2 regions of the Sphaerisporangium cinnabarinum genome follow, and region 1 is predicted to be linked to the other one. Evidence: riboswitches for the same ligand, from Rfam matches in the RefSeq annotation. Region 1 holds a riboswitch; the other holds the start of a gene.
What was found. Region 1 has a riboswitch for FMN ahead of pnuC (nicotinamide riboside transporter PnuC). Riboswitches for the same ligand answer to the same signal wherever they lie in the genome.
Positions count from the first base shown of each region.

Region 2: another riboswitch for FMN. It lies ahead of ribD (bifunctional diaminohydroxyphosphoribosylaminopyrimidine deaminase/5-amino-6-(5-phosphoribosylamino)uracil reductase RibD); the one in region 1 lies ahead of pnuC (nicotinamide riboside transporter PnuC).

Region 1 is NZ_JBVHRG010000011.1:83,522-93,585, forward strand. Features, by position in the region: gene ACZ4MO_RS15895 (polynucleotide kinase-phosphatase) at 1-965, opposite strand, end outside; gene ACZ4MO_RS15900 (3' terminal RNA ribose 2'-O-methyltransferase Hen1) at 962-2,533, opposite strand; gene ACZ4MO_RS15905 (MOSC domain-containing protein) at 2,725-3,186, opposite strand; gene ACZ4MO_RS15910 (TetR family transcriptional regulator) at 3,271-4,029, shown strand; FMN riboswitch at 4,213-4,336, shown strand; gene pnuC (nicotinamide riboside transporter PnuC) at 4,486-5,196, shown strand; gene ACZ4MO_RS15920 (acyl-CoA dehydrogenase family protein) at 5,360-6,601, shown strand; gene ACZ4MO_RS15925 (acetyl-CoA C-acyltransferase) at 6,717-7,949, shown strand; gene ACZ4MO_RS15930 (hypothetical protein) at 8,142-8,270, shown strand; gene ACZ4MO_RS15935 (NUDIX domain-containing protein) at 8,317-8,814, opposite strand; gene ACZ4MO_RS15940 (RidA family protein) at 9,006-9,401, shown strand; gene ACZ4MO_RS15945 (phosphatase PAP2 family protein) at 9,457-10,064, shown strand, end outside.
Region 2 is NZ_JBVHRG010000004.1:182,563-192,626, reverse strand. Features, by position in the region: gene hisG (ATP phosphoribosyltransferase) at 1-329, opposite strand, end outside; gene ACZ4MO_RS08145 (phosphoribosyl-ATP diphosphatase) at 439-702, opposite strand; gene ribH (6,7-dimethyl-8-ribityllumazine synthase) at 790-1,257, opposite strand; gene ribB (3,4-dihydroxy-2-butanone-4-phosphate synthase) at 1,254-2,675, opposite strand; gene ACZ4MO_RS08130 (riboflavin synthase) at 2,672-3,295, opposite strand; gene ribD (bifunctional diaminohydroxyphosphoribosylaminopyrimidine deaminase/5-amino-6-(5-phosphoribosylamino)uracil reductase RibD) at 3,295-4,440, opposite strand; FMN riboswitch at 4,597-4,722, opposite strand; gene rpe (ribulose-phosphate 3-epimerase) at 5,001-5,669, opposite strand; gene ACZ4MO_RS08115 (GNAT family N-acetyltransferase) at 5,722-6,330, shown strand; gene ACZ4MO_RS08110 (HipA domain-containing protein) at 6,485-7,771, opposite strand; gene ACZ4MO_RS08105 (helix-turn-helix domain-containing protein) at 7,768-7,995, opposite strand; gene ACZ4MO_RS08100 (RsmB/NOP family class I SAM-dependent RNA methyltransferase) at 8,128-9,750, opposite strand; gene fmt (methionyl-tRNA formyltransferase) at 9,831-10,064, opposite strand, start outside.

The sequences.
Region 1 (10,064 bases):
GACTCGACCTCGCCCCGGAACTCCTCCGGCTCCTCGGCGAGCTGCGCGAGCGTCGTCTCGAGGCCGTGGGAGACCGTGACGTCGCGCCCGCCGAGCGCCCGCACGAGCTTGTGCTCGTGGTTGCCCGGCACCGCGAGCGCGTGCCCCGCACGGACCATGCCCATCGCGAGCCGCAGCACCCCCGGGGAGTCCGGCCCGCGGTCGACGAGGTCGCCGAGGAAGATCGCGCGCCGGCCCTCGGGGTGCGCGGCGTCGACGGGCCGGCCGGCGTCGTCGCGCACGACGGCGTAGCCGAGCGCCCCGAGCAGCGTCACCAGCTCGTCGAGGCAGCCGTGCACGTCGCCGATCGCGTCGAACGGACCATGCTCGTCGCGACGGTCGGTGAGCAGGGGCGTGCGCACGATGCGCGCCGCCGCCACCTCGTCCGCCCCGCGCAGCACGTGCACGGTGCGGAAGCCCTCGCGCTGGAGGCTCTTCAGCGACGACCGCAGCGCCGCGCGCTGGCGCTTCACGACGTGCGCGCCGAACCCGCGGTCCGCCCGCGCCGCGTTCCGCTCCACGGCCACCTTCTCCGGCACGTCGAGGACGATCGCGACGGGCAGGACGTCGTGCGCGCGGGCGAGCGCGACGAGCGACACGCGGGCCTCGCGCTGCACGTTCGTCGCGTCGACGACGGTGAGCAGGTTCGCCTCCAGCCGCTTGGACACGATGGTCTCCAGGACCTCGAACGCCGCCCGCGTGGCCGCCTGGTCGTTCTCGTCGTTCGACACGAGCCCGCGGCACACGTCCGACGACACCGTCTCGTACGGCCCGAAGTGCTCGCGCGCGAAGGTCGACTTCCCCGAGCCGGACACGCCGACGAGCACCACGAGGCTCGACGCGGGCACGCGCAGCTCGCCCGTCGTGCTCGGGGTCGCGCCCGTGGTCGACTGCGGGGTCGCGCGCTCGGCCGTCTGCCCGGTCATCGGGCCTCCTCCGTGGTCCGTGCCGGGGCCGGGGCCTCCGGGGTGTCGGGCGTCGCCGCGTCCGGGACGAGGGTCAGCACCGCCATCTGGGTGGGCGCCCCGACGTCGGGGGCGAGCGGGCCGACGTCGCGCAGCTCGACCGCGTACCCGTAGCGCTCCCCCGCGGCGTCCGCCCACGCGCGCAGCTCCGCGCGCGTCCACTCGAACCGGTGGTCGGGGTGGCGCACGAGCGCGCCCCCGGGCCCGTCCAGCAGGTTCGGGTAGTGGACGTTGTACTCGGCGTTCGGCGTCGTCACGACGACGGTCCGCGGCCGGGCGTGGCCCAGCACGGCGGCCGTGAGCGCGTCGAGGCGCGACGGGTCGACGTGCTCCACGACCTCCATGAGCACCGCGGCGTCGAACCCCGCCACGCGGTCGTCGACGTACGTGAGCGACGACTGCACGAGCCGCACCCGCTCGCGCTCCGCGTCGCTCGCCTCGTGCAGGCGCAGGCGCGCCGCCGCCCGCTCGAGCTCGCGCGCCGACACGTCGGTCCCGAGCACGCGCGTGAAGGTCCGGTCCGCGGCGAGGCGGCGCAGGAGCGCGCCTTCGCCGCACCCGAGGTCGACGACGGTCCGCGCCCCGGCGTCGTGCAGGGCGGCGATCACCGCGTCGGCCCGCTGCCGCGCGAGCGGCGGCTCCGGCGTACCCTCGGCGTCGCCCGCCGTGACGGCGCCGGTCCCCGTCAGGGCGCCCTGCGGGCCCACGTCGGACGACGCGACGGCGCCGGCCGGCGTGCCGGCGGCGGGTGCGGCGTCCTCCTCGGGGACGTCCCCGTCGAGCGCGGTGAGACGCGCGGTGGCGTCCTCGACGTAGCGGCGCTGGTGCGCGAGGTAGCGGCGCAGGATCTGCGCACGCTCCGGGTGGTCCGCGAGCCAGCCGCCGCCCGCGCGCACGAGCTTGTCCACCTCGTCGGTCGAGACCCAGTAGTGCTTCGCGTCGTCGAGCACGGGCAGCAGCACGTAGAGCTGCGCGAGCGCGTCCGCGAGCCGTCGGGTGCCGCGCAGGCGCAGGTCGACGTAGCGCGACGCGCCCCACGCCAGCACCGTCGGGTCGAGCGGCTCCGCCGTCGCCGTGACGCTCCAGCCCAGCGGCTCGAACAGCCGGCGCGCGAGGTCCGCACCGCCGCGGCACGGGAGGGACGGCACGTGCACGTCGAGCGGGATCGGGGCGTCCGCGAGCGCCGGTCGTGCGTCGCACCGGCCGCTCATCGCCGTCGCGAACACCTTGCCGAGCGCGACCGCGACCATCGACGACGCGGCGTACGGGCGGTCGTTCACGTACTGCGCGAGCGCGAACGCGTCGCCGCCGCCGAACCGCTTGTTCCGCACGATCCCCACCGGGTCGACCTCGAGCAAGAGCGCGGCCTCGCACCGCTCCGCCGTCGCCTCGGGGTAGAAGACGTGCGCGCGGCCGACGGGAAGGTCGAACACCTGCGCCCGGTCCGGGTGCTTGTGCAGCAGGTAGCCGAGGTCGGTGGCGTCGTCGAGCGTCCCGGGGGACGCCGTCGCGGCGAGGGTCACGAGCATGGCCGCCATGGTGCCACCCGGCGGGGCCCACGGCACCGGGTTTGTGGACGACCTCCGGGCCTGTGGACGGCCGTCGTCTCACCCGCCCCGGCCGTCGACGCGGAGGCCATCCCGGGTCTACCGTCGAAGCACGGGCGCCGCTGCCGACGGCACGCGCCCGGCCACCGTCGGACCGGAGGCCGCCCCGGGGCTCACGCCCCGCCGGCGGCCGCCTCGTCCCACACCACGACGTCGCCGGCCCGGACCGTGCCGGACGACAGCAGACGGCACACGACGCCGCCCCGCGCGTGCATCGCGCGCATCGCGCCGGGCGCGATCCAGTCGTCGAGCAGCCGGCACGGCGCGGCGATCCGCAGCACCTGGAGCTCGACGTCCCCGATCCGCAGGAACGAGCCGGGCTTCGTGGGCAGGTCGCCGTGGGTGAGCGTGACGTTGCGCCGCGTGAGACCGGGGTCGATCTCGTGCCCGAGGTCCGCGGAGGCGGCCGCGAGGTCGGTGAGCGTCTGGATCGTCACGTGCCGGTGCTTCGACCCGTGGTACCGGTCGCCGACGAGGCCCCTGCCCTCCTCGGCCTCGACCGACGCGACGACCCGCGTCGGCAGCCGACGGGCCTTCGCGACGTGGATCGCGTGCACGCGGGGCTGGTCCGGCATGGCACCAGCCTCGCACCCGGCGCCGCCGCCGGGCCACCGCCCCCGGGCCGGGCGAGCGCCGGGTACCGGTGTACCGTCCGGTGCATGACCGACGTCCGCAGCCGCACCCATGCCCAGGCCGTCGACGCAGCGATCGAGCTCTTCACCCGCAAGGGCTACGAGCAGACGACCGTCGAGGAGATCGCCGACGCCGCCCAGGTCAGCCGCGCCACCTTCTTCCGCCGCTACGGGTCCAAGGAGGACGTGGTCTTCGCGGACCACGAGCTCCTGCTCGACGAGGTCGTCGTCATGCTCGCCGCGACGCGGCCCGTGCCCGACGCCGAGGGTCACCTCACGCCCGACCCGACGGTCGACCCGTACCTCGAGGTGTGCCGCGCGGCGCGGCTGGTGTTCGACCACCACGTCGGGCAGCGCGAGACCTCCCTGGCCCGCTGGCAGCTCCTCCAGCAGGTGCCCGCCCTGCGCGACCGCGAGCTCGTCACGACCCACCGCTACGAGCGCGCGTTCACGGCGTACCTGCGCGACGCGCTCCCGCCGGACGAGCGTCGCTCGACGGCGTCCATCGCGTTCGCGGCGTCCGTCGTCGCGGTGCACAACGCGCTCCTGCGCCGGTGGCTGCGCTCCCCCGAGCAGGACCTGCGCCCCCAGCTCGAGGAGGCGTTCGCGGACCTGCGCCGCGCCGCCGTCGGCCGGTACGCCGCGCCGGACGGCGCCGCCCAGGAGCGCAGCGGGGACGGCGTGCCCGCGGCGCGCCGCGTCGTCGTGACCGTGGTGGACGCGGACGCGGACGCGCAGGGCGTCGCGGACGACGTCGCGCGCGCCGTCCGCGACGCCCTGGCCTGACCCCTCCCGCCCCGCCCCGCCGAACAGGTGGTCCTGGTCCGTCTGCGCCCGCGGACGGACCAGGACCACCTGCTCGGCGGCGCAGGATCGCCTCGTGTCCCAGTCCGTGGGACGGTGCGGGGCGAGTCCTGTGCCGGGGGAATGCGCGAGTAGCATCGGCGGTTGCAGAACGCAGTACGCACGAACGTGCTCCGGGGTCGGTGCAATTCCGAGCCGGCGGTGACAGTCCGCGACCCGCGCCCACGCGCGGTTGACCTGGTGGAACTCCAGGACCGACGGTGACAGTCCGGATGGGAGGAAGCACGTGCGGCGCGGCCGTCCTCGGCCGGGCTCTCGCGAGCCCGCGCGACGGGGCGCGGCCTCGCCGTGGTGAGCGACGCCGTCGGGCCCCGTGGCCCGGCAATGCCGCCCGCCCTCACCCCGGAGCGCTCGTGCCCGGGAGGACGAGGACATCCGATGGACCTGATCCACGCGCTGTTCGACGCGCAGCTGACGATCGGCGGCCAGCACCTGCTGTGGCGCGAGATCGTGGGCAACGGGTTCGGCCTGGCGTCGGCGCTGGGCGGCATGCGGCGCAAGGTGTGGGCGTGGCCGGTGGGCATCGTCGGCAACCTCCTGCTGCTCACGGTGTTCCTCGGCGCGGTGTTCGCGACGCCCAACCCCGTCAACCTGCTCGGCCAGGCCGGTCGCCAGGTCATGTTCGTCGTGGTCTCGGTGTACGGGTGGGTGCAGTGGCGCAAGACCCAGGCGCGGCTCGGCGACGCCGACGCGGACAGCCACGGCGTCGCCGTCGTGCCGCGCTGGGCGTCGTGGCGCCAGCGCGCGTTCCTCGTCGTCGCGCTCGTGGGCGGCACGGCGCTGCTGACCCCCGTGTTCCGCGCGCTCGAGTCGTACGAGCCGGTCTGGGCCGACGCGTGGATCTTCATGGGCTCGCTGCTCGCGACGTACGGCATGGCGAAGGGCTGGGTCGAGTTCTGGCTCGTCTGGGTCGCCGTCGACGTCGTGGGCGTGCCGCTGCTGATCTCCGCCGGCTTCTACGCGTCCGCGTTCATGTACGTGTTCTACGGCGCGTTCACGCTCGTCGGGTTCTTCGTGTGGTGGCGCGTCAACCGCCGCGCGGCCGCCGCTGCCGAGGCGGACGCCGCGGCGGCGGGCGCGCCCGCCTGACCGCCGGCCGCCCAGTCCAGCCACCTCGATACCCCGTCTCGATTGACTGAGACGGGGTATCGCTGCACTATGGGAGGGACCGCCGCCGACGCCGGGCCCGCACCCCGGGCAACCGCGTCGAGGACGGTCGACCGACCGCAGCCGCCCTCCCAGGGGAGCACCGATGCCCACCACCCCGATCATGCCCGGCGTCACCGAGCCCACCTACGACCTCGCGACCCCGCTCGACCTCGACTACGCCGGCGCGTTCGCCGACGCGACCGAGGAGGACCGCGCCCACCTGCAGCGCGTCCGGCAGTTCGTCCAGGACGAGGTGCTGCCCGTCATCGACGACTACTGGGAGCGTGCCGAGGTCCCGTTCGACCTCGTCAAGCGCATGGGCGAGCTCGACCTGCTGCGCGACGGTGTCGACGTCGACGGTCGTCCGCACGTGAGCCAGCTCGCGGCAGGCCTCGCCGCCATGGAGATGTCGCGCGGCGACGGCTCCGTCGCGACGATCTGCGGCGTCCAGGGCGGTCTCGCGCTGCGCAGCATCCAGATGCTCGGCTCCGACGAGCAGCGGGCGAAGTACGCCGAGCCGATGGCGCGCGGGGAGATCCTCGGTGCGTTCGCGCTCACCGAGCCCACCCACGGCTCGGACTCCGTCTCGCTCGAGACGACGGCGCGCAAGGAGACGCGCGACGGCGTCGAGGGCTACGTGCTGAACGGCGAGAAGAAGTGGATCGGCAACGGGTCGTCGGGCCACATCACGGTCGTGTGGGCGCGCCTCGTCGGCGACGACGGCGATGGTCAGGTCCACGGGTTCGTCGTGCCGCAGGACACCCCGGGCTACACGGGCACGACCATCACCGGCAAGGTGTCGCTCCGCGCGATCTGGCAGGCGCACGTCGTGCTCGACGACGTGTTCGTCCCCGCCGAGAACGCCCTGCCGGGCGCGCGGTCGTTCAAGGACACCTCGCGCGTGCTCTTCGCGACCCGCCTCGGGGTGGCGTGGGCCGCCGTCGGGCACGCGGTCGCGTGCTACGAGGCCGCGGTCGCGTACGCGAAGCAGCGCGTCCAGTTCGGGCGCCCGCTCGCCGCGAACCAGATGGTGCAGGAGCGCCTCACCCGGATGCTCTCGACGATCACGCAGCTCCAGCTCCTCGTCGCGCAGATGACGCGGCTCGACGAGGCGGGGACGCTCACCGGCCCGCAGGCGTCGCTCGCGAAGTACACGTGCACCCGCGGGGCGCGCGAGGTCGCGGCGAACGCGCGCGACCTGCTCGGCGGCAACGGGATCCTGCTCCAGAACCGCGTCGCGCGGCACTTCGCCGACATCGAGGCCCTGCACACGTACGAGGGCACCGAGTCGGTCCAGGCGCTCATCGTCGGACGCGACATCACGGGCGTCTCCGCGTTCGTCTGACGGCCCCGAGGGCGCACGCCCTCCCCCTGCTCCCCGGCGCCGCTCGCCCCTCCTCGCGGCGCCGGGGCTCCTTCCTGTTCGCCCCGTCTCCTCGCCCTCCCCGGATCGGAGTCCCATGAGCACCGACGCCAGCCCCCTGCCCGACGCCGCCGCCGTCACCCCCGAGGACGAGGTCACCCCGGTCCTCCTGCACGGCGCGCGCACCCCGTTCGCGCGCTTCCGCGGCGCGCTCGCCTCGCTCTCGGCGGCCGAGCTCGGCGCGCACGCGATCCGCGGCGCGCTCGCGGCCGCGGGCGTCGCGCCGGAGCAGGTCGACACGGTGATCGTCGGGCAGGTCGTGCAGGCGGGCGCCAAGCAGGGCCCCGCGCGCCAGGCCGCGATCCTCGCGGGCCTCGGCTGGGACGTGCCCACCGTGACGATCAACAAGCTGTGCCTCTCGGGCCTCACCGCGATCATCGACGCGGCCCGGCTGGTCCGTACGGGCGAGGCGAGCGTCGTCGTCGCGGGCGGCCAGGAGTCCATGACGAACGCGCCGCACCTCGTCGTCGGGTCGCGCTCCGGGTTCGCGTTCGGGGACGTGACGATGGCCGACTCGCTCACGCACGACGGCCTGAACGACCCGTTCAGCGGCGAGGTCATGGGCGAGCTCACCGACCGCGGCTGCGCGACGCGCGGCATCGGCCGCCCGGAGCAGGACGCGTTCGCGCTGCGCTCGCACCAGCGGGCCGCCGCGGCGCGCGACGCCGGGCGCCTCGCCGAGGAGATCGCCCCCGTCGAGGTGCCGCAGCGGCGGGGCGAGCCGGTCGTCGTCGCGCACGACGAGGGCGTGCGTGCCGACACGACGCTCGAGGCCCTGGAGCGTCTGCGCCCGGCCTTCGTGCAGGACGGGACCATCACCGCCGGGTCGAGCTCGCCGCTGTCCGACGGCGCGGCGGCGGTCGTCGTCGCGAGCCGCGCGTTCGCGAAGCGCAACGGTCTGCCGTGGCTCGCCGAGATCGGTGCGGCGGGGCAGGTCGCGGGGCCCGACAACTCGCTGCACTCCCAGCCGGCGCGGGCCGTCGAGGCCGCCGTGAAGCGTGAGGGCATCGCCGCGGCGGACCTCGACCTTGTGGAGATCAACGAGGCGTTCGCCGCCGTCGCGCTGCAGTCGGTCGCGGACCTCGGCATCGACGCGGACGTCGTCAACGCCGACGGCGGCGCCATCGCGCTCGGCCACCCCGTCGGCGCGTCCGGTGCCCGGCTCGCGCTGCACCTCGCGCTCGCGCTCCGTCGCCGCGGGGGCGGCGTCGGCGCGGCGGCGCTGTGCGGCGGCGGCGGTCAGGGGGACGCGCTCGTCCTGCGCGCCTGACCCTCCGGGCGGGCCCCGTCGGGGCTCCGCCGCGCGAGCCGACCAACCCTGGTGCACGATGCTGCACCAGGGTTGGCGCGTTTCGGCGGCCGCGGTGTGACGCAGATCGCGCCACGACGGCCGGGTTTCGCGTCATGGATCGCGTCTGACGTGGTCCCTCTCCCTGGAACCGCCCCCCACGAGAGGACCGTCATGACCACCGTGACCGACGCAGCCCGCCGTACCGCGAGCCGTGCGCGCCGCTCGCACCTGTCCGCCGTCGCCGTCGCGCTCGTCGGGCTCGCCGCAGGCTTCGCCGCGGCGCCCTACCTGCTCGGCTGACGCCTCCCGCTCGACGGGCCCGGGACCGCGCGGTCCCGGGCTCTCGTCATCCCTCGGTCGTCGTGCTCTGCGCCGGCTCGCGCGCGAGCAGCTCCTCCAGCCGGTCCAGCAGCGGGACCTGGCCCGCGACGACGAGCCCGCGAGCCCGCGCGAGCGGGAACCAGCCGGCCCGGTCGAGCTCGGGGAACTCCTGCATCCGTCCCGAGCGCGGCGGCCACTCGAGCGCGAACGTGTTGCTGGAGATCGCGGTGACGTCGAGGTCCGCCTCTCGCGCCCACGCCGCGACGAGCTTGCCGGCACGCTGGCGCACGGTGCCGAGGTCGAGGTCGGGCGCCTCCGCCGCGGGGGCCGGGACGCCGAGCTCCTCGGCGAACTCGCGCAGCGCCGCCGCGTGCTCGTCCTCCCCCGGCTCCACCTCGCCCTTGGGGATCGTCCAGCCGCCGGCGTCCTTGCGCGCCCACAGCGGGCCGCCCATGTGCCCGAGGAGCACCTCGACGGCGTCGTCCCGGAACCGGTAGAGCACGAGCCCTGCTGACTGCTTCACCCCTCCTTCCTACACAGCCGACGCCGGACCGGCCCGTCGGAGCCGCGCGGACCACCCGCCGGGGGCGTCTCGGGGGCGTGCCGGGGGCCTGTCGGGGACCTTCGGGGGCATGTCGGGGGTCTGTCGGGGTCTGTCGGAGGCACGGCGTAGCGTCGGCAGCACCAGGACCGGGACCGCAGGAGGGGACGACCATGACCACGCCGAGCGTCACGCACCTCAATCCTGCCGGGCTGCACCGCAACCCGGCGTTCTCGCAGGGCACGATCGTCGAGACCGGTCGCACGCTCTACGTCGGCGGACAGAACGGCACCGACGCGGACGGCGCGATCGTCGAGGGCGGCATCGCGGCCCAGACGGCGCAGGCGCTGCGCAACGTCCTCGCCGTGCTGGCCGAGGCAGGCGCCGGGCCGGAGGACGTCGCGCGGCTCGCCGTCTACCTCGACCCCGAGGCCGACCTCATGGAGGGCTTCGCCGCCGTCGGCGAGGTCTGGGGTCCGCACCCCGCCGCCGTGACCGTCCTGCGGGTCGGGATCGCGCGGCCGGGCGCGCTCGTCGAGATCGAGGCGGTCGCGGCGCTCCCCGCCTGACGCGAGGCACCCGCTCCCGCGCGCGACGTCACGGGGGTGCCGCTACTGTCCGGGGGTGCCAGCCGACCGGACCCCGTACCGCGCCCTGTGGCGGGCGGCGGCGTACGGGGTCGCGGCCTCGCTCCCCGTGCTCGCGCTCGCCTGGCTCGTGCGCGCGGAGTCGGGGGTCGTCGTGGACGCGGACCGCGCCGCCGTCGCCGCGGCGACCCGGTTCGCCGGCGAGCGCCCTGCGCTCGAGCGCGCGCTCCTCGTCGGGCAGGAGGCGCTCGCCGCACGGTGGATGAACCTCGCCGCGATGGGCGTGTGCGTCTGGGCGTGGCGGCGCCACGGCCTGGGGCCGCGTGCGGCCTGGGCGGCCGGGACCATCTGGGGCGCGTGGGCCCTCGGGCTCGGCGCGAAGGAGGTCGTCGGCCGCGCGCGGCCCGTCCTCGAGGACGCCGTGTCGACCGTGCCGGGCGCGAGCTTCCCCTCGGGTCACGCGATGAACGCGGCGGCGGTCGGGGTGACGCTCAGCGTGCTCGTCTGGCCGCTGCTCGGGCGGCGTGGCCGCGTCGCGGTGGTCGGCGGCGCGACGGCGCTCGCCCTCGTCACCGCGGCCGACCGCGTGCTGCTCGGCGCGCACTACCCGTCCGACGTCGTCGGCGGGATCCTCTTCGGCGGCGC
Region 2 (10,064 bases), on a different contig from region 1:
AGCCCCTGCACCTGCTCCAACGACGTGATCGTCCCCGCCGGAGCCGCGTACCGGAACGTCGACCCCCCGAACCCGAGCTGCATGTGCTCCACCGCGTCCGCGCCCGAGTCCAGCAGCAGGTCCCGCCCCGTCACCCCGACGTCGACCGTGCCCGACCCCACGTACACCGCGATGTCGCGCGGGCGCAGGAAGAAGAACTCGGCGTCGTTGTCCGGGTCCGCCAGCACCAGCTCGCGCGGGTCACGACGCTGGCGGTACCCCGCCTCGCGCAGCATCTCGACGGCGGGCTCGGACAGGGACCCCTTGTTGGGGACGGCGATACGCAGCATGACAGGACCTTCGTTCAGGGGATCGGGCAGGAAGAGGGGAACAGCAGGGACGAGCGAGGGGCGAGCGGCGCTCGCGGCCGGGAGCGGGGACGCTCACCGGCGCGGCCGCTCACAGATGCTCGTACACGTCCTGCAGGCTCAGACCCTTCGCCAGCATGAGGACCTGCAGGTGGTAGAGGAGCTGGGAGATCTCCTCCGCCGTCTTCACGTCGCCCTCGTACTCGGCGGCCATCCACACCTCGGCGGCCTCCTCGACCACCTTCTTCCCGATCGCGTGCACGCCGGCGTCCAGCTCCGCGACCGTGCCGGAACCGGCAGGTCGCGTCGTGGCCTTCTCGGACAGCTCCGCGAACAGGGACTCGAACGTCTTCACGCGCTCCAGGGTATCCGCCACCCGGACCCGGCCGGGGCGTGTCCGCCCAGCGGGCACACCCCGACCGTTCGCGTCACAGGTCACAGGTCACAGGTCGCGCAACGCCACGACCGTCGCGACCGCCGCCTCCGCCGCCTCCGCACCCTTGTCCTCGCGCGACCCCTCCAGACCCGCCCGGTCCAGCGCCTGCTGCTCGTCGTCGCACGTCAGCACACCGAACCCCACCGGCACGCCCGTGCGCACGCTCACGTCCGTCAGACCCGACGTCGCCGCCTGGCACACGTACTCGAAGTGCGGCGTCCCCCCACGGATCACCACCCCCAGCGCCACCACCGCGTCCGCACCGTGCTCCACCGCACGCGCCGCCGCCACCGGCAGCTCGAACGACCCCGGCACCCGCACCACGCTCACGTGCGACACGTTCGCTGCCGCCAACGCCCGGCGCGCCCCCGCCAGCAACCCGTCCATCACCTCCGTGTGCCAGCTCGCCGCGACCACCGTCACCCGCAGCCCCGACCCGTCCACGCTCAACCTCGGCGCACCCGCCCCGCTCATCCCTCGTCCTCCTTCGTCTCCTCGGCACCGGACCCGTCGCCCGGCCCTCCCACGGCAGTCCCGTCCGGGACCGCCACCGTGTCCAGCAGATGACCCATCGCCACCTTCTTCGTCACCAGGTACGCCCGGTTGTGCTCCCCGTGACCCACCTCGATCCGCTCCGCACCCACCACCTCGATGCCCGACGCCACCAGACCCGTCACCTTCGCCGGGTTGTTCGTCAGCAACCGCACCCGCGACAACCCCAGGTCCGCCAGGATCGCCGCCGCCGCCCCGTACTCCCGCCGGTCCACCGGCCACCCCAGCTCCAGGTTCGCCTGCACCGTGTCCAGACCCGCGTCCTGCAGCTCGTACGCACCGATCTTCGCCAGCAACCCGATGCCGCGCCCCTCGTGCCCCCGCAGGTACACCACCGCACCGCCCTCCGCCGCGACCCGCACCATCGCGGCCTCCAGCTGCGGACCGCAGTCGCACCGCAACGACCCGAACGCGTCCCCCGTCAAGCACTCCGAGTGCACCCGCACCACCGGCACCCCCTCCGGCCCGACGGCGCTCGCGGCCTGCGCGCCCGCGTCACCACGGTCCGACGCGCGAGCCGGACCCACCGCGGGAACCAGCGCCACGTGCTCCGCCCCCGTGCGCAGGTCCCGATACCCCACCACCCGGAACCGGCCGTGCGCCGTCGGGAGCTCTGCCGAGGCGGTGCGGTGCACCCGCCGCGCCAACGCCTCTCGATCCGGCACCTCCGCGGCCACCGCAGGCGCCGGGTCGTGCACCCGCCGCCACGCCACCAGGTCCGCGATCGTGATGAGCACCAACCCGTCACGCTCCGCCAGCGCCGCCGCGTCCCCCAGACGCATCATCGTCCCGTCGTCGTGCACCAGCTCCGCGATCCCGCCGACCTCGCCCATCCCCGCCAGGCGCACCAGGTCCACCGCCGCCTCCGTGTGCCCCGCACGGTGCAGCACACCCCCCGGCACCGCCCGCAACGGCAGCACGTGCCCCGGCCGGATCAGGTCCACCGGACCCGACGCCGGGTCCGCGAGCACCCGCAACGTCCGCGCCCGGTCCTCCGCCGAGATCCCTGTCGTCACCCCCGTCGCCGCGTCCACCGTCACCGTGTACGCCGTGCGCCGCGGGTCCTGGCTGTGCGGCACCATCAACGGCAGCTCCAACGCGTCCGCCCGCGCCGCCGGCATCGGCGCGCACAGGTACCCCGACGAGTGCCGGATCGTCCACGCCACCCACTCCGCCGACACCCCCTGCGCCGCGAACACCACGTCCGCCTCGTTCTCCCGGTCCGGCGAGTCCGCCACCAGCACCGGACGCCCCGCCCGGATCGCCGCCAGCGCCTCCTCCACCGACCCCAGCCGCACGCCCTCCGGCACGGCGGCGCTCGCGGACCCCGCGCCCGTCACGACGCGCTCCCGGGGACCACGCCCGACACGAGCAGCCGCTCGACGTACTTCGCCAGCACGTCGACCTCCAGGTTCACGCGGTCCCCCGGGACCAGGCCCCCGAGGACCGTCGCCTCGAGAGTCGTCGGGATGAGGGATACGCCGAACGTGTCGTCGTCCACGTGCGTCACCGTCAACGACACCCCGCTCACCGCGATCGAACCCTTCTCCGCCACGTACCGGGTCAGACCCGCAGGGGCGGAGAACACCAGGTCGTCCCAGCGCTCCCCCGGCGCGCGGCTCACGAGCGCGCCCACACCGTCCACGTGCCCCTGCACCACGTGACCACCCAGCCGCGCGTCCGCCCGGACGGCCCGCTCCAGGTTCACCGGCGACCCCGCGACGAGGTCACCCAGCGCCGTGCGCCGCAGCGACTCCGGCATGACGTCCGCCGTGAACGACCCGTCGCCCCCGAGGCTCGTGACCGTCAGGCACACCCCGTTCACCGCGATCGAGTCGCCCAGGCCTGCGTCCGACACGGCCAGCGGCCCCTCGACCGTCAGCACCGCGTCCTCCCCCTCGCCGCCCGGGAACCCGATACCCCGGACCCTCCCGATCTCCTCCACGATCCCCGTGAACATCAACCCACCCGTCCTTCCACGCTCTTCCTGGACACCACCAGCGCGTCGTCCCCGACGCGCCTCACCTCCACCGTGCGGAACCGGTGCGCGTCGGCGATCGTCGCCACGCCCAGCCCGTCCACCGCCCGTCGACCGCTCCCCAGCAGCACCGGGGCCACGTACGCGTGCAGCTCGTCCACCGCACCCGCGGCCAGGAACGCCGTCGCCAGCGTCGGACCGCCCTCCACCAGCACGTGCCGCACCTCCCGCTCCGCGAGCCTCTCCAGCACCTCACCGACGTCCCGCGTCAGCACGTGCACCAGCTCGCCGCCCGCCGCGCGCACCCGCGCCGTCGGCGGGATCCCCCGCAGCCCGACCACCACCCGCATCGGCTGGTGCTCCGCCAGACGCACGGCGCTCACGGGGTTCTGCGCTGCGGTGCGCGAGGAGTCGTGGGTGCGGACCCGCGCGGTGAGCGCCGGGTCGTCGGCCAGGAGCGTGCCCGTGCCGACGACGATCGCGTCGACCTCCGCGCGCACGCGGTGGGCGTGCTCGCGCGCCGCGGGCCCGGTGATCCACCGGCTCGTCCCGTCCTCGGCGGCGACGTAGCCGTCGAGCGTCGTGGCCGTCTTGAGCGTCACGTACGGCGTGCCGCGCCGGACGGCCGTGAGCCACACGCGCAGGAGCTCCTCACCCTCTGCGGCGCGCAGGCCGCGCACGACGCGCACCCCTGCGGCACGCAGCCGGTGCGCGCCGCCCGTGGCGACGGGGTTCGGGTCGTCGACGGCGAGCACGACCTCCGCCACGCCCGCCGCGACGAGCGCGTCGGCGCACGGGCCGGTACGACCGGTGTGGGCGCACGGCTCGAGCGTGACGACCGCCGTCGCGCCGGTGACGTCGACGCCGCGCGCCCGTGCGTCGGCGAGTGCCGCTGCCTCCGCGTGCGGCGTCCCTGCGCCCCGGTGCCACCCCTCGGCGAGCACGGGCCGCGGGTGCGGGTCGAGCGAGCCGGGGGGCGCGCCCTCGGCCACGGGTGCGCCGGCCGGTGGGCCCAGCAGGACGCACCCGACGCGGGGGTTCGGCCCGTGCGCCGGTCCTCGGGCAGCCAGCGCGAGCGCGCGCGCCATCGCGGCGTCGATCGTCAGGGTGCGGGGGTGCTCGCCCATCGTCCTCCTCCCGGGCACGGGCGCTCCGGGGTGAGGGCGGGCGGCGGGTCGAGCCACGAAGGCCCGACGGCGTCGCTCACCACGGCGAGGCCGCCACCTCGCGACGGGTGCACCGACGGGTCGCCGGAGCACCACGCGCCGAGGCGTGGCCGCGCCGCACGTGCTTCCTCCCATCCGGACTTTCACCGTCGGTCCTGGAGTTCCACCAGGTCAACCGCGCGTGGGCGCGGGTCGCGGACTGTCACCGCCGGCTCGGAATTGCACCGACCCCGGAGCACGTTCGTGCGTACTGCGTTCTGCAACCGCCGATGCTACTCCGGTATCCCCTGCGACAGGGAGGTCGGTGGTCCGTCGAGACGTCTGCGGCCCGAGGCGAGGACGGCCTTCCCGACAGGTGAGCTCTCCCGAGCCGCGGGTCTCCCCGCGTCGACGCCCGGTCTTCGGTGCTGATTGGTGAGTCTCACGCGGTCGGTGGGTCGAGGGATCTGCGCTTGGCACACTATTTTATCGGAGACAGAGAAGGGGCTCTCGCCGCGGAGAGCCCCTTCCTCGCTCCCGGATCAGTGGGCGTGCGCCGACGCCTCCGCCAGCTCGCGCAGCGCCTGGATCTCCGCCGGCACGTTCTCCGCCCCGTACACCGCCGACCCGGCGACGAAGACGTTCGCCCCCGCGTCCGCAGCCCGCTCGATCGTCGTGCGCGACACTCCCCCGTCGACCTGGATCCACACGTCGAGGCCCGACTCGCTCACGGCCTCGCGCGCCCGCCGGATCTTGGGCAGCGTCCCCTCGATGAAGGACTGCCCGCCGAAGCCCGGCTCGACCGTCATGACGAGGATCATGTCCACCTCGGTCAGCAGGTCCAGGAAGGGCTCCACGGGCGTGGCAGGGCGCAGCGCGACCCCCGCGCGGGCTCCCAGGCGCCGGAGCTCGCGAGCGAGCCGCACAGGGGCAGCAGCGGCCTCGGCGTGGAACGTGACCGACGCCGCGCCCGCCTCCGCGTACGACGGCGCCCAGCGGTCCGGGTCCTCGATCATGAGGTGCGCGTCGATGGGGACGGGCGACACCTGCGCCAGGCGCTCGAACACCGGCAGCCCGAGCGTCAGGTTCGGCACGAAGTGGTTGTCCATGACGTCGACGTGCGCGTAGTCCGCCGTGGCGATCGCGTTCAGGTCGCGCTCGAGGTTCGCGAAGTCGGCGGACAGGATGCTCGGTGCGATGAGGGCTGCCATGCGCCCCAGCCTAGGGGCGCGGGCCGGCGCCCGGCGCTCGTACCCTCGTCGCGTGAGCGACCTCCCCTCCCCCGCCCCCGGTCCGATCCCCGCCGCGTTCCCCCTCGCGCCCGACCGACCCGTGCCCGTGCCCGCCGTGACGGTCCGCCCGGCGACGGTGCACGACCTGCCCCGCGTCGCCGAGATCGCCGCCCCGTTCGTCCGCGACACGTGCGTGACGTTCGAGGAGGAGGTCTGGGACGTCCCGGCGGGGCACCGCAAGCTCGACGACGTCGCTGCGCGCGGCCTGCCGTTCCTCGTCGCCGAGGTGGAGGGTCCGGCCGAACCGGGCTCCCCGCGCGGCACCGTCGTCGCGGGCTACGCGTACGCGTCCGCCTGGCGCCCCAAGCCCGCCTACCGGCACACCGCCGAGGACACGATCTACCTCGACCCGGCCCACGCCGGGCGCGGCGTCGGCACGGCGCTGCTCGCCGCGCTCCTGGAGGCGCTGGCCGCCGCGGGGGTCCGGCAGGTCGTCTCCGTCGTCGCCGACGTCCCCGAGGCCGCCGGGTCGCTCCCGCTGCACCGCCGCTTCGGCTTCGTGGAGGCGGGTCGCCTGACCGCCGTCGGGTTCAAGCACGGCCGCTGGGTCGACACGATCCTGCTCCAGCGCTCGCTCTGATCATGTCGACGCCGCTGCGCGACGACCGGCCCAGGTGCCCGTCGTCGCGCAGCGGCCGACCAGGCGGTCCTGGTGGGTGGAGCGGGCGGTCCTGGTGGGTGGGGGGCACGCGGACCCGCCACGACCACCTGCTCGGCGCGAGAGGAGGCCGTGCTCAGGCGACCAAGCCGCGGCGGAGGTCGGCGGTGCGCCGCTCGACCGTGCGCCAGGCGTGCCGGCTCACGCCGGGGTGGGCGTCGCGGTCGATGTCCGCGAGCGCCGCGAGGAGTCCGTCGAGGGTCTGGGCGACGACGCGCTGGGCGCGTCGGCGGGGCAGCCCCCAGGTGGCGCCCTCGGTGACGAGGTGGTCGGTGGTGAGTCGGTCCATGTCGCGTTCGCCGGCGACGTCCATGGCGAAGACGCGGGAGGCGTGGTCGTGGTGGAGGTGCATGGCGATGTCGTAGGCGGGGGCGAGGCGGACGGTGCCGTCGGCGTGGCGCAGGACGGAGATGTTCTTGGCGTGGGCGTCGGTGTTGCCGAGGGCGAGGTTGAGGGTGGTGAGGGCGAGGAGGGGGTCGGGGCGGGTGCCGTCGTCGCGCAGGGTGCGGGCGATGGCGGCGAGGGAGGGGAAGCGGCGGCCGTGCTGGAACTTGCGTTCGGGGTCGCGGGTGTTGATGCCGAGGGCCTGGGCGGCGTCCTCCTGGTGGAGGCGTGCGGTGCCGGTGGGTTCGTCGGGGTCGGGGACGCGGTCGTAGCGGGTGACGACGATGGCGCGTTCGCCGTCGAACTCGGTGACGTGGGCGTCGACGGTGGTGAGGCCGATGCGGCGGGCGAGGTCGAGGGCGGCTGCTTCGGTGTTGACGAGGTCGGCGGTGGGTGAGTCGGCGGGGCGGGCGACCTTGAGGATGTGGGTGGTGGGTGCGGAGCCGTGGGGTCGGGCCCAGCCGTGCTCGTCGTGGAGGAGGGTGATCTTGGGTTCCATGCCGGGCAGGGAGCTGGTGAGGTGCTCGCTGCGGCCTTCTCCCCCGCTGCGTGCGACGGCGGCGTGCAGGAGTCGTGCGACGGCGGCGTCGTCGAGGTGTTCGGGGGTGCCGGGTGCGGGGTGGGCGTGGCCGTCGGGGGCGAGGAGGACGGCGCCTGCGGTGTCGTGGCCGTAGTGGACGAGGAAGGCGAGGGCGTCGTCGGGGTCGATGCCGGCGTCGATGGCCATGGCGTCGCGGGTGCGGCCCTCGGGGAGGAGTCCGTCGAGCCAGGCGGCGACGCGGGCGGGGTGGGGCGGGGCTTCGTCGGGCGGGGTGATGGGCAGGAGGTGGGACAGGACCCGGGCGTCGTGCCCCCAGCGGTCGAGGGCCTCGGTGGTCCAGGTGAGGCTGACGCGGGGGGTGCCGTCGGTGGTGCGGGTGCTGGTGGGTGCGAGGGTCGCGACGGGGGTGCCGTAGAGCCAGGCGGTGACGGTGGTCATCGGCGTTCCTGGAGTCGCAGGTCGACGTCGAGGGTGTCGAGGAGCTCGAAGAGTCGTTGGACCCAGAGGTTCTCGACGCCGTTCTCGAGCTCGGAGAGGTATTGGCGGGTGATGCCGAGCTCGTCGGCGACCTGGGCCTGGGTGAGCCCGCGGGCGCGGCGGACGCGGCTGAGGTAGGCGCCGAGGTCGCGGGGGCTGCGGGGGGTGGTCCAGGTGTCGGTCATGCTCGCTCTCCTGCCGTCGGGTGCGCTGCCATGCTGCCCGCGTCAGGATTCCCTGGCACGCGGCGCTGTCAGGTTACTCCGACACCCCGGCGTTGTCGAGATATGCCGACACCTCGACCGGTGGCGCGGCGCTCATGCCGTGCGGCGGAGCAGCGTCAGATGCATGGCGTCGGTGCCGTGGACGTGCGGCCAGAGCTGGACGTCCTGACGATCCCCGAGCTCGACGTCGTCGCGCACCTCGGGGCGCACGACGTCGCGCACGACGGCCGGGGCGTCGAGGACCTCGACGTCGTCGCGGCGGCGCAGCACGTCGGCGACGACGACCTGGGTCTCGGCGAGGTGGGGCGAGCACGTGACGTACCCGACCACTCCCCCGGGCCGGACGGCGTCGAGCGCGGAGTCGAGGAGCTCGCGCTGGAGCCCGGTGAGGGTCGCGAGGTCCGCCGGGGTGCGGCGCCACCGGGACTCGGGCCGGCGCCGCAGGGCACCGAGGCCCGTGCAGGGGGCGTCGAGGAGAACGCGGTCGTACGCGCCCGGCTCGTCCTGCCCGACGGCGCGCCCGTCGCCCGTGCGCACGGCCTCCACGGCGTCGGCGGGGACGGCGGCGAGCGCCTTCTCCACGAGGCGCGCCCGGTGCGGCTGGACCTCGTTGGCGACGAGGCGTGCCCCACGCTCGGCCGCGAGCGCCGCGAGGAGCGCGGCCTTGCCGCCGGGGCCGGCGCACAGGTCGAGCCAGCGCGCGTCGTCGCCGACGGAGCCGGGCTGCGGTCCGGTGAGCGGTGCGGCGGCGAGCGCGAGCGCGACGAGCTGGCTGCCCTCGTCCTGGACGCCGGCGCGGCCGTCGCGCACGGCGCCGAACGCGGCGGGGTCGCCGCCGTCGAGGGTCAGCGCGGTGGGTGCCCAGCGGGCGGGGGTGACGCGGTCGTCGCCGTCGGAGAGCTCGTGGGGGTCGGCGAGGCCGGGGCGGGCGACGAGCGTGACGCGGGGGGCGTCGTTGTCGGCGGCGAGGAGGGCGTCGAGCTCGTCCACGGGGCGCCCGTTGCCGGCGAGGGCGTCACGCAGGGCGCGGGCGATCCACACGGGGTGGCTCTGGGTGGCCGCGAGCGCCGCGAGGGGGTCGGGGGCGTCGTCGGCGAGGGTGGTGAGCCAGTCGTCGAGGGGGGTGCGGGCGACGCGGCGCAGGACGGCGTTGACGAGCTGGGCGCTGCCGGCGCCGGTGCGTTCGCGGGCGAGGCCGACGGTCTCGGAGACGGCGGCGTGCTGCGGGACGCGCATGGCGAGGAGCTGGTGGGTGCCGAGGCGCAGGACGTCGAGCACGGGCGGGTCGAGGCGGCCGAGGGGGCGGTCGAGGCAGTGCGCGAGGATCGCGTCGTAGCGGCCGCGCAGGCGCAGGGTGCCGTAGGCGAGCTCGGTGGCGAAGCCGGCGTCACGTCCGCGGATGCCGCGCTCGCGCAGCAGGGGTGGCAGGACGAGGTTGGCGTAGGCGTCGGAACCGTCGACCTGGCGCAGGACGTCGTACGCGACGCCCCGTGCGGGGTCGGTGCCCTTGCGGCGCTGGGAGGGTGCCGCAGAGCTGCGGTGGGCCTCCCCGCGGGAGCGGGCGGCGCCGCGCTGGCGGCCGCGGGCGTCACGGCGGGCGTCGTCCCCGCCGCCGGACGCGGCCCCCGCCCCTGCCTCAGGGCGCGCCTTCGAACGCGCGTTCGAGCGCTCGCCGCCCCGTGGCTCGGCACCGTTCGAACGCGTGTTCGACGCCACGTCGTCCCGACGTTCCGGACGCCCGCTCCCGTTCGAACGTGCGTTCGATCCGCGCGGGGACCGATCGCGGCGCTCGGCGCTCATCGGGCGGTCTCCGCACCGAGGACCGTGGTGTCGTCGAGCCGGGCGCCACGCGCCCAGTCGGCGGCGGGCATGTGCCTCTTGCCCACCGGCGCCACCTCCCCGAGCTGGACGGCGTGGGTCGCGGTCCCGACGAGCACCTCCTTCTTGCCCGCACGCACCTGCCCGGGAGCGAGGTCGACGACGTCGCGGCGCGGGGTGACGGGGCCGAGCCCCAGGCGCGCGGGCGTGCC